DNA from 3 places in the Scandinavium sp. M-37 genome. Region 2 is predicted to be linked to each of the others. Evidence: predicted binding sites of a transcription regulator. Region 2 holds the regulator's gene; each other region holds the start of a gene.
The links. Region 2 encodes Fur, which represses iron uptake genes when iron is present. Its sites were predicted from a motif close to ATAATAATGAGAACNACTATCAA; they were not measured.
Positions count from the first base shown of each region.

Region 1: the regulator Fur is predicted to act here: its motif matches at 3,346-3,368, upstream of exbB (tol-pal system-associated acyl-CoA thioesterase).
Region 3: the regulator Fur is predicted to act here: its motif matches at 2,147-2,169, upstream of zupT (zinc transporter ZupT).

Region 1 is NZ_JBIGIN010000044.1:9,121-14,547, forward strand. It holds gene ACG0Z5_RS21510 (methyl-accepting chemotaxis protein) at 1-481, opposite strand, end outside; gene ACG0Z5_RS21515 (ESA_00282 family adhesion-associated protein) at 610-1,113, opposite strand; gene ACG0Z5_RS21520 (hypothetical protein) at 1,217-1,621, shown strand; gene ACG0Z5_RS21525 (cytoplasmic protein) at 1,623-2,054, shown strand; gene exbD (TonB system transport protein ExbD) at 2,118-2,546, opposite strand; gene exbB (tol-pal system-associated acyl-CoA thioesterase) at 2,553-3,284, opposite strand; gene metC (cystathionine beta-lyase) at 3,536-4,723, shown strand; gene yghB (DedA family general envelope maintenance protein YghB) at 4,853-5,427, shown strand, end outside.
Region 2 is NZ_JBIGIN010000007.1:110,292-115,718, reverse strand. It holds gene chiP (chitoporin ChiP) at 14-1,426, shown strand; gene chiQ (ChiQ/YbfN family lipoprotein) at 1,474-1,812, shown strand; gene fur (ferric iron uptake transcriptional regulator) at 1,908-2,360, opposite strand; gene fldA (flavodoxin FldA) at 2,687-3,217, opposite strand; gene ybfE (LexA regulated protein) at 3,366-3,659, opposite strand; gene ybfF (esterase) at 3,791-4,555, opposite strand; gene seqA (replication initiation negative regulator SeqA) at 4,729-5,280, shown strand; gene pgm (phosphoglucomutase (alpha-D-glucose-1,6-bisphosphate-dependent)) at 5,300-5,427, shown strand, end outside.
Region 3 is NZ_JBIGIN010000038.1:8,699-14,125, forward strand. It holds gene ACG0Z5_RS20420 (glutathionylspermidine synthase family protein) at 1-1,139, shown strand, start outside; gene ygiD (4,5-DOPA dioxygenase extradiol) at 1,197-1,985, opposite strand; gene zupT (zinc transporter ZupT) at 2,182-2,955, shown strand; gene ribB (3,4-dihydroxy-2-butanone-4-phosphate synthase) at 3,024-3,677, opposite strand; FMN riboswitch at 3,780-3,929, opposite strand; gene ubiK (ubiquinone biosynthesis accessory factor UbiK) at 4,052-4,336, shown strand; gene hldE (bifunctional D-glycero-beta-D-manno-heptose-7-phosphate kinase/D-glycero-beta-D-manno-heptose 1-phosphate adenylyltransferase HldE) at 4,394-5,427, opposite strand, start outside.

The sequences.
Region 1 (5,427 bases), on a different contig from region 2:
CACCGAAGGCGCGACTTAAGGCAGGCGTTACGTTGGTGGCCTGCTGGCGATAGTCCTCTGCAGAACCCTGCGCTGCCAGTGCCATCTGGCGAGCCACGCCGTTATCGAGCAGCGCCTGCCAGTTGGCAATCGTGTCGGCAGAAACCTGCGTATCCATTGGGCCGGGCGACACCGCCTTCAGCGCCTCCAGCTTACTGCGCATGTTATCCAGCGCCTGCTGCGCGGGAGCGAAATCCGCCGCGTTGCCCGCCGCTTTGGCCTCCATCGCTCGACCCAGCCGGGTCACAAAACGAAAATACTGGTCATTGCCCTGGCTCAGCAGAGTCATTTGGGTGACCAGTTCCCGGTCAACCTGATTGCCCTCGGCCACCTTCGACAGCGAGTACACGCTGTACAGCCCAACACCGGACCACAGCAAACCAAAAATCCCGAGGATGACCAGCATGACCATCCGAATGGTAAAGTTACGAAGCAAATGCATAAATTCTCCTGGCCGTTGCAAGGGTATTGTGACACGCGTCACAATCCACCTCGTTATCGGCAGAACCTGGAGAATTCATAACGTTTTGTGATTATTTTTTTGTGAAATTTTTAAGTTGGGTGTGAGGATTACAACGCTTGCGGATCCACATGCGGGCGCTGATACTCCGGCCACACCAGCGCCACCAGGGACGGATAGGCGTCGAGGCTAAATTCACGAAAGCACTGCTGCAGGTTCAACACGTCGAGATCACCGTGCGAGACCTTTTCGCCATTTACGCAGCGTTTTTTTATATTATCGTAATATTTATACACCGCCGAATTGAGATCGCTGCAGCGTCGCTGGGCCTCAAATAACCCTGCGGTAGCATTTAATTCGGTGATACTCATGCGTTTTATGGTGGCATGAAGAAAATCAATATATTCATGATTGACGCGCCAGTACCATACCGGCGTTATCGCATTCATCAGCACCGAAAAATGGTCTTCACCTTCTTCTTTGCTTAGCAATTTCGCCTGCGGTGGTTGAGGTTTTTCGTTCACCACCTCATTTTTAAACAGACCAGAGATGACGATAAGAATAACAACGGTAAGTAATAGCAGCGCTATCACAAAATAGATAATACTGTTCATGGTTTACTCCATTTTTTTTGATTTTAAATTTACGCCATGATATTGTCAACGAACCTCACATCTTTATCTCTCCTATCCTGTTGAAAATAAAAGGACATCAGGCATGATACCCGAGTCACTGATCCCGGCCCATTTTCACATCTCAAACCCAGAGTCAGCGCCCGGTGTAGCAGAAAATAATGCTGATTTAACTCAGGGCAAGATAACTCTCGACAATTTCGAAGCAGATATATTAGCCGCCCCGGTACGTCATGGTCAGTCGCGCAATATGCTGCTGGAAGAGCGTGACCGTCATATTAAAGACAGGCTATTTCGGGTCATGAAAATCGAAGCCTATGCCCGTGTTCTGAACGACCTTCAAATGGAAGCGGAAATTGATAACCAGGAATTAAGTCAAATTATTGCCGAGTACACCGATAAAATAAATGAGGCCGGGAATGAAATTTGGCTTAATTTGATCACGCAAGAAAAAACAGCGTCTCTTTTTTACGACTTTCAGGCTGAGTAAAATGAAAGAGGGTGATAATAATAACGTTTATTTGACTTTAGACGACAAAAACAGCGATGCGGTGATCCTGAAGCATAATCTTCAGGCACTGAAAAATGAGAAAAATGCGGTAATTGAAGAAACCGCGAAAGCGCTGGTGTCGATTCCCGCCGCGCTGGTACGCATGAAATGGCAGTACCGCCGCGAGATTTACGCTTTCCAGGTGAAAGAGGAAATTTACGGCGCAGCGCTGGCCGAGGTAATCAGCCGTAATCCGCAACTCAAAGAGAAAGTTCTCGCGCATATCGAAGCCAGCTATCAACACCTACTGGGGCGCGAAATCGCCACCCTGCGCCTGAGCCGTAAACTGGCCGACGGCAACTGCCGCACCGCCTGCGTCAATATCGTCGCGCCTCAGGAGCCTCTCCCCACCTCAGCAACGAAGAAAGCCTGAATCAACGCACATAAAAAAACCGGCGCATGGCCGGTTCTTTGTTTATAGCGGTAATGATGCCGATTATTTCGCGGCGGCTGCGTGCTCTTCGCCCACCAGACCGATTTTCAGATACCCCGCCTGGTGCAGCGTATCCATCACCTTCATCATCGTTTCGTAGTTCACGGTTTTATCCGCCCGGAAGAAGATGGTGGTGTCTTTCTTGCCTTCGGTCTGCGCGTTAATCGCATTTACCATCGTTTCTTCGGTGACCGGATCGTTACCGAGGAACATGCTGTTGTCCGCTTTCACCGACAGGTACACCGGTTTCTCCGGGCGCGGCTGTGGCTGGCTGGAAGAGGCTGGCAGATTCACCTTCACGTCTACGGTCGCCAGCGGGGCGGCCACCATGAAGATAATCAGCAGAACCAGCATGACGTCGATGAACGGCGTCACGTTGATCTCATGCATTTCGCCGTTATCGTCCAGATTTTCGTTAAGACGCATTGCCATTGGCTATCACCCTACCCGCAGTTTCTGCGCGGTACGCACCGGCTGAGCGCCGCTGTTGTTGAGGTCAAGATCACGGCTTTGCAGCAGCAGAACCTGCGCCGCGACATCACCGAGCAGCGCTTTGTGGCTGCCAATCATGCGGGCGAAAATGTTGTAGATAACCACGGCTGGGATCGCGGCGAACAGGCCGATAGCGGTCGCCAGCAGCGCTTCGGCGATGCCCGGTGCCACGACGGCGAGGTTCGTCGTCTGGGTCTGGGCGATGCCGATGAAGCTGTTCATGATGCCCCATACGGTGCCAAACAGGCCGATAAACGGTGAAATCGCCCCGATAGTTGCCAGATAACCGTTCCCCCGGCCCATGTGACGACCGGCGGCCGCCACGCGGCGCTCCAGACGGAAACCGGTACGCTCTTTAATGCCTTCGTTATCTTCAGCACCTTCGGAGAGTTCCAGCTCGTTCTGCGCTTCGTTCAGCAGTTGGAGGCTGAGGCTTTTCGCCGGGAAGGCTGCGGCAATGTCGCTGGCCTGGTTCAGAGAGCGGGCTTCGCCCAACAGCTGCTGCTCACGCTTGAGGCGGCGCTTTTGCGACAGCAGTTCGGTACTTTTACTGAAGAAGATTGCCCAGGTGACGACCGATGCCAGAATCAGGCCGATCATAACTACCTTAACCACGATGTCGGCATGATGATACATACCCCAAACGGAGAGATCCGCCTGCATCAAATTATTACCCACTCTGTTTCTCCAGGATCTAAATCACAAAATCTGCTCGTAATCATATCAAAACGACGTCGAATTGATAGTCGTTCTCATTACTATTTACATATTGACGCAATCATCGCTACGTTTCCTTGCGCTGACGCAGTAAAAAAGGCGCTTTGACGCGTTCCGGCAAAATTTTCTGCTTAATCTCGTTGGGTGTCGTACATCCCCGAACAATCATGCTAGTTTAGACGTCCAGACGTATAAAAACAGGTAGATAGAACATGTCCAACAAACAACTTGATACCGTGCTGGTGAACGCTGGCCGGAGTAAAAAATTCACTCAGGGATCGGTGAACAGCGTTATCCAGCGCGCGTCCTCCCTGGTTTTCGACACTGTGGAAGCAAAGAAGCACGCCACCCGCAATCGCGCCAAAGGTGAGTTGTTTTACGGGCGTCGCGGGACGCTGACCCATTTCTCGTTGCAGGAAGCCATGTGCGAACTGGAAGGGGGAGCCGGTTGCGCTCTGTTCCCGTGCGGTGCGGCGGCGGTGGCGAACACGATTCTGGCATTTGTTGAACAGGGCGATCATGTGCTGATGACCAACAGCGCCTATGAACCGAGCCAGGATTTCAGCACCAAAATTCTTAAAAAACTCGGGGTCACGACCGGCTGGTTCGATCCCATGATTGGGGCCGGGATTGCCGATTTGATCCAGCCGAATACTAAAGTGGTGTTCCTGGAATCACCGGGCTCGATCACCATGGAAGTGCATGATGTGCCCGCCATCGTCAGCGCGGTTCGCCGCGTGGCCCCGGACGCCGTCATTATGATCGACAACACCTGGGCGGCGGGCGTGCTGTTCAAGGCGCTCGAGTTCGATATCGATATCTCCATTCAGGCGGCCACCAAATACCTGATTGGCCATTCCGATGGCATGATCGGCACCGCCGTCGCCAACGCCCGCTGCTGGGATCAGCTGCGTGAGAATGCCTATCTGATGGGCCAGATGGTTGATGCCGACACCGCCTATATGACCAGCCGTGGTCTGCGTACTCTCGGGGTCCGTCTGCGTCAGCATCACGACAGTAGCGTTAAAATTGCCGAATGGCTGGCACAGCATCCACAGGTTGAGCGGGTCAATCACCCAGCCCTGCCGGGCAGTAAAGGACACGAGTTCTGGAAACGAGACTTTACGGGCAGCAGCGGTCTGTTCTCATTCATTCTGAAAAAACGGCTTACCGACAGCGAACTGGCGGCCTATCTCGACAACTTTACGCTGTTCAGCATGGCTTACTCCTGGGGCGGCTATGAGTCGTTAATTCTGCCGACCCAGCCGGAGCAACTCGCAGAAATCCGCCCTGACGGCAAGCCTGACTTCAGCGGGACGCTGATTCGTCTGCACGTTGGTTTAGAGAATGTTGACGATCTTCTCCAGGATTTGTCGGCAGGTTTTGAACGCATCGTGTAAAGTGGCATCCGATGGACACAATTTCAGACAGTCCCGCTAAAACTGCCTGCATTGTTGCGCCTGGGATCAAGGCATCCCGGGCGATTCAGGAGTACAATACTCAGAAAATGTTAGTCCACAGGAAAGTCCATGGTTGTTATCCAGCACATTGCCGCCGCACTCTGGCAGCATGATTTCGCCGCACTGGCCGATCCCCACGTCGTAGGCGTGGTGTATCTGGTCATGTTTGCGACGCTATTTTTAGAAAATGGTCTGCTTCCGGCGTCGTTCTTGCCGGGCGATAGCCTGTTGCTGCTCGCCGGGGCGCTGATCGCCAAAGGCGTGATGGATTTTGTTCCGACGCTGGCGATTCTGACCGCTGCCGCCAGTCTGGGCTGCTGGCTGAGCTATATTCAGGGCCGCTGGCTGGGCAACACCAAAACGGTGAAAGGCTGGCTGGCGCAATTACCGACCAAATACCACGAACGCGCCACCTGCATGTTTGACCGCCACGGTCTGCTGGCGCTGCTCGCCGGGCGTTTTCTGGCGTTTGTTCGCACTCTGCTGCCCACCATGGCAGGCATTTCGGGTTTGTCGAATCGCCGCTTCCAGTTCTTTAACTGGCTGAGCGCCCTGCTGTGGGTCGGCGTCGTGACCGGCCTCGGCTATGCCCTGAGCATGATCCCGTTCGTCAAACGCCATGAAGACCAGGTGATGACGTTCCT
Region 2 (5,427 bases):
AGAGGATATACACATGCGTACGTTCAGTGGCAAACGTAGTACGCTGGCGCTGGCTATTGCCGGGGTCACCGCAATGTCGGGCTGGATTGCAGTTCCGCAAGCCAGTGCAGCAGGATTCGTAGACGATTCAACCTTAACCGGCGGTGTCTATTACTGGCAACGTGAACGTGACCGTAAAGACGTCACCGACGGCGACAAGTACAAAACCAACCTTTCCCATTCCACCTGGAACGCTAACCTCGACTTCCAGTCTGGCTATGCCGCCGATTTTATCGGCCTTGATATTGCTGCTTTCACCGCTATTGAAATGGCGGAGTCATCAGAAAGCGGACACCCAAACGAAATTGCATTCTCATCCATTAATAAAGGTTACGACGAAGATTACTCTGGCGATAAGAGTGGAATCAGCCTTTATAAAGCTGCCGCGAAATTCAAACTGGGCCCAACCTGGGCGCGAGCAGGTTATATTCAGCCAACCGGGCAAACGCTTTTAGCGCCGCACTGGAGCTTTATGCCAGGTACGTATCAAGGGGCAGAAGCCGGGGCTAACTTTGATTACGGTGATGCAGGCGCGTTGAGTTTCTCCTATATGTGGACCAACGAATACAAGGCTCCATGGCACCTCGAAACAGATCATTTTTATCAGAACGATAAGAAGACCAAAGTTGAGTATCTGCACTCCATTGGTGCTAAGTATGATTTCAAAAATGACTTGGTGCTGGAAGCGGCATTTGGTCAGGCAGAAGGCTTTATGGATCAGTACTTCGCCAAAGCCAGCTACAAATTTGATGTCGCCGGTGCACCACTCTCGACCAGCTACCAATTCTATGGGGCGCGTGACACCGTTGAGAGCAACACCATTAACGATATCTACGACGGCACCGCGTGGTTACAGGCACTGACCTTCGGCTATAAAGTGGCTGACGTGGTTGACCTGCGCCTTGAAGGGACGTGGGTAAAAGCAGAAGGCCAGCAGGGTTACTTCCTCCAGCGTATGACCCCGACCTATGCCTCCTCCAACGGTCGTCTCGATATCTGGTGGGATAACCGCTCAGACTTCAACGCCAACGGCGAAAAAGCGGTGTTCTTCGGTGCGATGTATGACCTGAAAAATTGGGATATGCCGGGCTGGGCCGTCGGTGCATCTTACGTGTATGCCTGGGATGCCAAACCGGCAGACTGGTATATCAACAGCGCGGGTCAGCGTGAAGACAACGCCTCGAACAAAATCAAAGAGTCTTCTTACAGCTTTGATGCGATGTACACCGTGCAGGAAGGCCGTGCGAAAGGCACGCTGTTCAAACTGCACTTCACTCAATACGACAACCACTCCGACATCCCAAGCTGGGGCGGTGGTTACGGCAACATCTTCCAGGATGAGCGTGACGTGAAGTTCATCGTTATCGCCCCGTTCACTATCTTCTGACACGCGTGCGGCAGGGTAAACCTGCCGCGCATTGATAAGGCCGTATCATGAAAAAATTGATTCTTATCGCCGTTATGGCTTCCGGGCTGGTGGCCTGCGCACAGCCATCTCCCGCACCACAAGAAGACAGCAAGCTGAAAGATGCCTACAGCGCCTGTATCAATACCGCTGAAGGAAATCCGGATAAAATTGACGCCTGCCAGAGCGTGCTTAACGTGCTGAAAACTGACAAGACCCATCAGCAGTTTGCGAATCAGGAAAGTGTACGCGTACTGGATTACCAGAATTGTATTCTGGCGACGCGGACCGGCAACGATCAGGCAGTCAAAGCCCGTTGTGATCAGGTGTGGAAAGAGATTCGCAGTAACAATACGCCTAAGCCGTAACCCTCGACGGTTGGCGCTATTGCCCCAATGTTATGCCAAAAATGCCAATAAAAAAGCCAACCGTCAGGTTGGCTTTTACTTTTCTGGGGGGCCGATTATTTCTCGGCACCGTCATGTGCGTGCTCATCTTCACGGCAGTCGCCTTCTGCGCAATGGCCATAAAGATAAAGACTGTGGTTGGTCAGACGAATGCCGTGTTTGGTGGCAATTTCGCGCTGACGCGCTTCGATAGAGTCATCACTGAATTCGATAACCTTGCCACAGTCGAGGCAGATCAGGTGATCGTGGTGATGCTGTTGGGTCAATTCGAAAACAGATTTACCGCCTTCGAAATTGTGGCGGGTGACAATCCCGGCATCGTCGAACTGGTTCAGAACGCGATACACCGTTGCCAGACCAATTTCTTCGCCCATGTCGATGAGGCGTTTATAAAGGTCTTCCGCACTGACATGGTGATTGTCAGGCTCCTGAAGCACTTCCAGAATTTTCAATCGAGGAAGCGTGACTTTCAGGCCTGCTTTCTTTAATGCGGTATTGTTGTCAGTCATGCGGAATCAGTCCTGTTGCTAGGCGATACACTTCCTTATAGGAAGTATTACTAAGAATGAATTCAGGATAATGCGTCTCATTATAGGACTGCGGTGCCTAAATGAAAACTGCAAACCCTGAGCAAAGTATGCTTTTCAGAAACGAGGCATCATCTGCAAAGCGAAACATCCGACCTCGTCAAAACAGAAGACATTGTACAGATATGTGCTCAAAAGTTAAAAATTTGTAGCGATTAATTTGATTGCTTATAACTATTAATTTTACGCAATCTATCGATTTGTTCATCAATCATACGGCGCAACGCAGGCGCTGCGCCGTGACATCATCAGGCGTTCTTGATCTCTTCCAGGTGCAGCTCTTCAGAGATTTGTTTTACCCACTTCTGAACGCGTTCAGCGGTCAGTTCAGGCTGGCGATCTTCATCAATGGCCAGACCAACAAAATGGTTGTCATCGGCCAGACCTTTAGAGGCTTCGAAATGGTAGCCTTCGGTTGGCCAGTGACCGACAATGGTCGCGCCGCGCGGTTCGATGATGTCGCGGATGGTGCCCAGCGCATCACAGAAATATTCTGCGTAGTCTTCCTGATCGCCACAGCCAAACAGGGCCACCAGTTTGCCGTTGAAGTCTACCTCTTCCAGCGTCGGGAAGAAGTCGTCCCAGTCACACTGTGCTTCACCGTAGTACCAGGTTGGGATACCCAGCAGCAGAATGTCGAAACCTTCGAGGTCTTCTTTACTGCTCTTGGCAATGTCATGCACCTCGGCAACGTCTTTGCCCAGCTGCTTCTGGATCATCTTCGCAATATTTTCGGTGTTACCGGTGTCGCTGCCGAAAAAAATACCTGTGATTGCCATGAGTAAAATAACCTCTTGAAACGTAATGAAATGATGGTGGAATGTTGCCCACAGATAAAGGCAATGATAGCAGGAGGAGAAGTGCGCGGGAACTGCAATTGCGCCGTACTGCACTCACTGCTAAATGAAAGTGAAAGATTTCGTGTTTTCAGTCACGTTCCTGGCCGTGTAACGCAGCCAGTTGTTGCATCAGTATCTCTTCGATAAGCTCGCTGCGGCTCATGTTTCTGGCATCCGCCAGCTCATTGAGTGCGTCAACGGCATCGTTATTGAGCTTAAGCTCAACGCGTTTGAGACCGTTGCTTTTGTCGCGTTTCAGCTGATTACGCTTATTAATGCGTAACTGTTCGTCGCGTGAGAGCGGATTGGTTTTCGGCCTTCCCGGGCGACGCTCGTTTGCGAACAAATCTAATGTCGTTCGGTCCGTTTGTTCTTTTGCCATGATTCAGAGTGACTTCGGGGAAACAAGCCGCCAGACGACAGGCCCGGCGCAGATAGCGCGCAATCATACATGAGCGAAACCCACACGCCAACGCCGGGAGCCACAATGGCGCTTGCTTGCTCGGATTTTAATCATTCCGCCAGGTAGCGACGGATAGCGCGGAGTACCGCATCCGGTTTTTCAGCATGAACCCAGTGTCCAGCCCCGGCAATCACGTGCGCTCGCGCCTGTGGGAACTGCGCTAACAGGGCGTCGCGGTACGCGTTGGTGACATAAGGCGAATTGCCGCCAGCAATAAACAGGGCAGGGTGGTCCCATGCGGGAATCGGTTCCCAACCGACGATGTGCTCATACTGATCCCACAATGCGGGCACGTTGAAGCGCCATTCGCCGTCGACAAAAGATTTCAACAGGAACTGAATCACGCCTTCTTCATTAATATGCTTGCGCATAACCTCTGCCGCCTGCTGACGGTTTGAGACAGCGGCTTCGGTCACCGCGTTGATGGCCGCAAAGATTTCATCGTGACGACGCACCTGATAATTCACCGGAGCAATATCTATCGCCACCCATTTTCCGACGCGTTCTGGCGCCAGGGCAGTAAACGCCATCACCGCTTTCCCGCCCATGGAATGGCCGATCAACGTGGCTTTTTCAATGCCGTTGGCATCGAGCGTGTCGAGAAGATCCTGCGCCATCGCCGGATAGGTCATTTCCGCGGATCGCGGGGAAAGGCCGTGGTTACGCATGTCGACTTGCAGAATATCGTGGTCGACAACCAGATCCCTCGCGAGGATCCCGAGGTTATCCAGGCTACCGAAAAGGCCGTGAACCAGGACGATGGGAGAATTAGTGTGCAGGTTTTGTGCAGTTTGCGCTCGGCTGTTTAATTTCATGGCAAAGTTCTTTTTTTCGCTACGTCGGGTTAGGGTATCATGTTGAGCATTCTGCCGCCCGGCTGCAACACTCAGTAGTCGTCTGAGTTTTTGCCGACACGCTATCCGCTGTTGGGTTTTGTCCTTATAATCCCAACGACTTGTATTCAGAAAAGATATCTCACTGGATTAAGATGAAAACGATCGAAGTTGATGACGAACTCTACGGCTTTATTGCCAGCCACACTAAGCACATTGGCGAGAGCGCATCCGACATTTTACGGCGTATGCTGAAAATTTCTGCCGTACCACAAGCTGCAGCAACCGTAGCCAAAGAGACCCCGGCACCTGCTTCTGCACCGGTCGTCGCTGCGGTCAAAAAAGTCGCTTCGCCGAAAGATAACGTTCGCGCGGTGCGTGAGCTGCTGCTTTCTGACGAATACGCTGAGCAGAAGAAAGCGGTCAACCGTTTCCTGCTGGTGCTGACTACACTTTACTCCTTAAACAACAAAGCATTTGCTGAGGCGACTGAGTCCCTGCATGGCCGCACGCGCGTCTACTTCGCGGTTGATGAAGCGACGTTGCTGAAAAACGGCAATCAGACCAAGCCTAAGCAAGTGCCTGAGACCCCGTACTGGGTGATAACGAATACCAATACCGGTCGTAAATGCAGCATGGTCGAACACATCATGCAGTCAATGCAGTTCCCCGCGGAATTAATTGAAAAGGTTTGCGGCACTATCTAAGCATAAGAAGGACCAGGCAATGGCAACTCATAACCGTGCGGGTCAGCCTGCACAACAGAGTGATTTGATCAACGTCGCCCAGCTGACGTCTCAGTACTACGTGCTGAAACCTGAAGTGGGTAACGCAGAACACGCGGTGAAATTCGG
Region 3 (5,427 bases), on a different contig from region 2:
AGCGCCCGGACTGGCGCGAAAAAGCCACTGAATATGGCTTCAATTTTCACACCCTGTATGGCGAACCGTACTGGTGTGAAGATGCCTATTACAAACTGACCCTCGGCCAGGTCGAAAAGCTGGAAGAGGTGACGGCTGAGCTGCACCAGATGTGCCTGAAGGTGGTTGAACGCGTGGTCGCCAGCGATGAGCTGTTGACCAAATTCCGCATTCCAAAACACACCTGGAGCTTCGTGCGCCAGTCATGGCAAACTCAGCAGCCTTCGCTCTATTCGCGCCTCGATCTGGCGTGGGACGGTAAAGGCGACCCTAAGCTGCTGGAAAATAATGCCGATACGCCAACCTCACTGTACGAAGCGGCGTTTTTCCAGTGGATCTGGCTCGAAGATCAGCAGAACGCGGGCAACCTGCCCGCAGGCAGCGATCAGTTCAACAGCCTGCAAGAAAAGCTGATTGAACGCTTCGCTGAACTGCGCGAACAGCACGGTTTTGGCCTGCTGCATTTCGCCTGCTGTCGCGACACAACCGAAGACCGTGGCACGGTACAGTATCTGCAAGACTGCGCCAATGAAGCGGGTGTGGCGAGCGAGTTCTTGTATATCGAAGATATCGGGCTTGGCGAAAAAGGACAGTTTACCGATCTGCAGGATCAGGTTATCGGCAACCTGTTCAAGCTGTATCCGTGGGAATACATGCTGCGCGAGATTTTCTCCACCAAGCTGGAAGATGCTGGCGTGCGCTGGCTGGAACCGGCGTGGAAAAGCATTATCTCTAACAAAGCCTTGCTGCCGATGCTGTGGGAAATGTTCCCGGATCACCCGAATCTGCTGCCTGCTTATTTCGCCGAAGATAACTATCCGCCAATGGATAAGTACGTCATCAAGCCGATTTTCTCTCGTGAAGGCGCCAATGTGTCGATCGTTGAAAATGGTAAAGTGCTGGAAGCGGTGGAAGGGCCTTACGGTGAAGAAGGGATGATCGTCCAGCAGTTCTATGAACTGCCGAAGTTTGGCGACAGCTATACGCTGATCGGCAGCTGGTTGATCAACGATCAACCCGCCGGGATCGGTATCCGTGAAGACCGGGCGTTGATCACCCAGGATCTGTCACGTTTCTATCCGCATATCTTTGTCGAGTAATTTTTTGCCCGGCGGCGGCACCTTTCCGCCGGGCCTACGCGTCAGCGTCACCAGGTTTTAACCTATCTGTACCGATAACATGCTCAAACTGCCCATTTCGATGCCATCGGTCGGCAGCGTAATCGGCTCTTTGCCATCCCATGCGCCTAACACATACAACAACGGCAGATAGTGATCCGCCGTCGGGTTAGACAGCGCCCCGCCTTCGTGATCAAGATAGTTCACCAGCGGGTGATCCTCTGTCGGCCCTTGCCAGCGAAGATTCTCTATCACAAATTCGTTGAATGATGTCGCCCACGGATACGGCGTATTTTCACCATGCCAGCGCGCGGTACGCAGGTTGTGAACCACATTCCCGCTCGCCACCAGCATGATGCCTTCATCACGCAGCGAAGCCAGCTTGCGCCCCATTTCCATATGCCAGGCGGGTGGTTTGGTGCTGTCGATACTGAGCTGTACCATCGGGATATCGGCCTCTGGGTACATCTTGATTAATACGCCCCATGAGCCGTGGTCGAAACCCCAGGCTTCTTTATCGAGCGTAACCGGCACCGGGGCCAGCAGCTCAACCAGACGCTGTGCCAGCTCAGGCGAACCCGGCGCCGGATAATGCGTGTCGTACAACGCCTGCGGAAAACCACCGAAGTCGTGGATCGTTTTCGGTGCTTCCATCGCCGTCACACCCGTCCCGCGAGTAAACCAGTGCGCGGAAATCGCGACGATCGCTTTCGGGCGCGGCAGCGTGGTCCCGAGTTGCTGCCAGGCGCGGGTGTACACGTTATCCTCCAGCACGTTCATCGGACTACCGTGACCTAAAAACAGCGCTGGCATACGGGAAGAAGACATGGTGATATCCTTACAGGAACAGTCGATTTGATGGCTCTACATTACGCGCTTTCTGAACCCGAAGAACTCAGATAACGGTGATGAAGATCATCAGGAAATTTGAATGTAAGGACACGTAAAAGCGCGATTTCCCCTCTCGCTTTCGGGGAAAGAGATCTTTACTATAAATGATAATCATTATCATGAAGGAGTTTTCATGTCAGTACCTTTGATCCTGACCTTGCTCGCTGGTGGGGCCACCTTCATTGGGGCTGTCCTCGGCGTTATTGGCCAAAAGCCCTCCAACCGCGTGCTCGCGTTCTCGCTGGGCTTTGCCGCGGGCATTATGCTGCTGATTTCCTTAATGGAGATGCTGCCTGCCGCCCTCGGCACTGAAGGCATGTCTCCGGTTCTCGGCTACGGCATGTTTGTGGTCGGCCTGCTGGGCTATTTCGGTCTCGATCGCCTGTTACCGCACGCCCACCCGCAAGATTTAATGCAGGGTGATAAAGCGGTGATGCCGCGTAACCTGCGCCGGACCGCCATGTTACTGACGCTCGGCATCAGCCTGCACAACTTCCCGGAAGGCGTGGCCACCTACGTGACAGCCAGCAGTAATCTGGAGTTAGGGTTTGGCATTGCGCTGGCGGTGGCGTTGCACAATATTCCTGAAGGACTGGCGGTCGCCGGGCCGGTCTATGCCGCGACGGGCTCAAAACGCAAAGCCATTTTCTGGGCCGGGATTTCCGGAATGGCCGAAATTCTTGGTGGCGTACTGGCGTGGCTAATTCTCGGCTCGCTGGTGTCCCCGGTGGTGATGGCGGCTATTATGGCGGCGGTTGCCGGGATTATGGTGGCGCTGTCGGTGGATGAACTGATGCCGCTGGCAAAAGAGATCGATCCGCATAACAACCCAAGCTACGGCGTACTGTGCGGGATGTCGGTGATGGGGCTCAGCCTGGTGCTGCTCCAGTCGATGGGATTCGCTTGAGGTTACGCTCTGCCAGATAACAAAACGCCGGGAATCTCCCGGCGTTGTTCATTTCACGTCAGACAAGCTTAGCTGGCCTTACGCTCATGCTTTTGGCGGTATTCCACCAGGTCTTCGATGGTCACGACTGGCATGTTGTGTTCCTGAGCAAACTTGATGCACTCCGGCGCACGCGCCATGGTGCCGTCGTCATTGGTCAGCTCACACAGGACGCCCGCAGGTTTGAAGCCTGCCAGGGTCACCAGATCGATAGTCGCTTCGGTATGACCGCCGCGCGTCAGCACGCCACCCGCCTGCGCACGCAGTGGGAACACGTGGCCCGGACGATGCAGGTCAGACGGCTTCGCGCCATCGGCAATGGCGGCGCGGACGGTGGTCACGCGGTCAGCGGCAGATACGCCGGTGGTCACGCCGTGTGCGGCTTCGATAGTCACGGTAAAACCGGTGCCGAAGGCGCTGGTGTTGTTTTCCACCATCATCGGCAGGTCGAGCTGCTTACGGCGTTCTTCGTTGATGCACAGGCACACGATGCCGCTGCCGTGGCGAATGGTCAGTGCCATCTGCTCAACGGTCATGGTTTCGGCGGCAAAGATCATATCGCCTTCGTTTTCGCGGTTTTCATCGTCGAGCACCATCACTCCGCGACCTTCGCGCAGCGCGGATAACGCGTGTTCAACGCGTTCGAATGCAGTACCAAAAGAGGAAAGTAGCGTCTGATTCATGGTAAAAGACCTCATTAAAATTATGGTTACCAGAATCAGGGCAGTCTTAGGAGTACCGACAAAGCGGCAAAAAAATAACGTGAGCGGGCCGTGCCCGTGGATCGTTACTCTCTCCCATCCGGACTCTAACCGTCGGCCCCGGAATTACACCGGATCTGCTGACCTTCAGACTGGCGTCTGAAGCGCTCGCGGGCTTTCAACCTGAGTTGATTTACCGCCGGTGGGGAATTTCGCCCCGCCCTGAGAATAAGCGAGATAACTATAACGCTAATGATTATTGGCGGCAATGCATAAGCTTCAAACATTTCTGGTTTATAGGCCCGGCATAAGGCACTACAATAAGCTGTAAAACCGACCAGATCAGGGAAACCGTAATGATTGATCCGAAGAAAATTGAACAGATCGCCCGCCAGGTTCACGAGTCAATGCCGAAAGGCCTGCGTGATTTTGGTGATGACGTTGAGAAGAAAATCCGCCAGGTGCTGCAATCTCAGCTGACGCGTCTGGATCTGGTCAGCCGCGAAGAGTTCGACGTGCAGACTCAGGTGCTGCTGCGCACCCGGGAAAAGCTGGCACTGCTGGAACAGCGAATCAGCGACCTGGAAAGCCGCTCTACTGCCGCCACGCCTGCTCCTGCCATTCCGCCGGTAGACGAGTAATACAGAATTGCCCGGTGGCGCTGGCGCGTACCGGGCTTACAACAGGCAGTCGCTACGTTACTTGCTGCTGTCTTTCTGAATACGCTTGATGATGTTGGTGGTTGAACAGCCATCTTCAAAGTTCAGCACCATCACTTCCCCACCGTTGGCCCAGACTTCCTCGCTACCCGCAATTTGATCCGGCTTATAATCGCCACCTTTTACCAGCAGATCCGGCAGAATTCCGGCGATCAGACGCTGCGGCGTATCCTCTTCAAACGAGACCACCCAGTCGACGGATTCCAGCGCACCAAGCACAATCATGCGCTGGTCGAGCGGGTTCACCGGACGGGTTTCTCCTTTCAGGCGCTTTGTCGAAGCATCGCTGTTCACCGCGACAATCAGGCGATCGCCGAGCTTGCGCGCGTTGGACAGATAAGAGACGTGACCCGCGTGCAGAATGTCGAACACCCCGTTAGTCATCACCACCTTCTCACCCCGCTTACGCGCCGCGAGTACCGCCTGCTTCAGCTCGGCTTCGCTCATCACGCCGAAACCGGTATCTGCCCGTCCGCGTACCGCGTTTTCCAGCTCGATAGGCGACACGGTCGACGTCCCGAGTTTACCGACCACGACACCCGCCGCGGCATTGGCAAAGAAGCACGCTTCTTCAAGTGAATTGCCCGCTGCGAGCGTCGCCGCCAGCACGCCAATCACCGTGTCACCGGCGCCGGTCACGTCGTACACTTCCTGCGCCTGGGTTGGCATATGCAGCGGCGCTTTGCCCGGTTGCAACAGGGTCATCCCCTGTTCTGAACGGGTCACCAGCAGCGCGGACAGGTCGTAATCGGCAATCACCTTCATGCCGCGCTCAACGATTTCCGCTTCGCTTTTGCACTTCCCGGCGACGGCTTCAAATTCAGACAGGTTTGGCGTCAGCAGCGTCGCGCCGCGATAGCGTTCAAACTCGGTGCCTTTCGGGTCAATCAGCACCGGAACACCCGCTTTACGCGCCAGCTGAATCATCTCCTGCACGCTTTCCAGCGCGCCCTTGGCGTAATCAGAGAGCACCAGCGCCCCAATGTGGCCCAGCGCCTGCTGAATACGCTCGT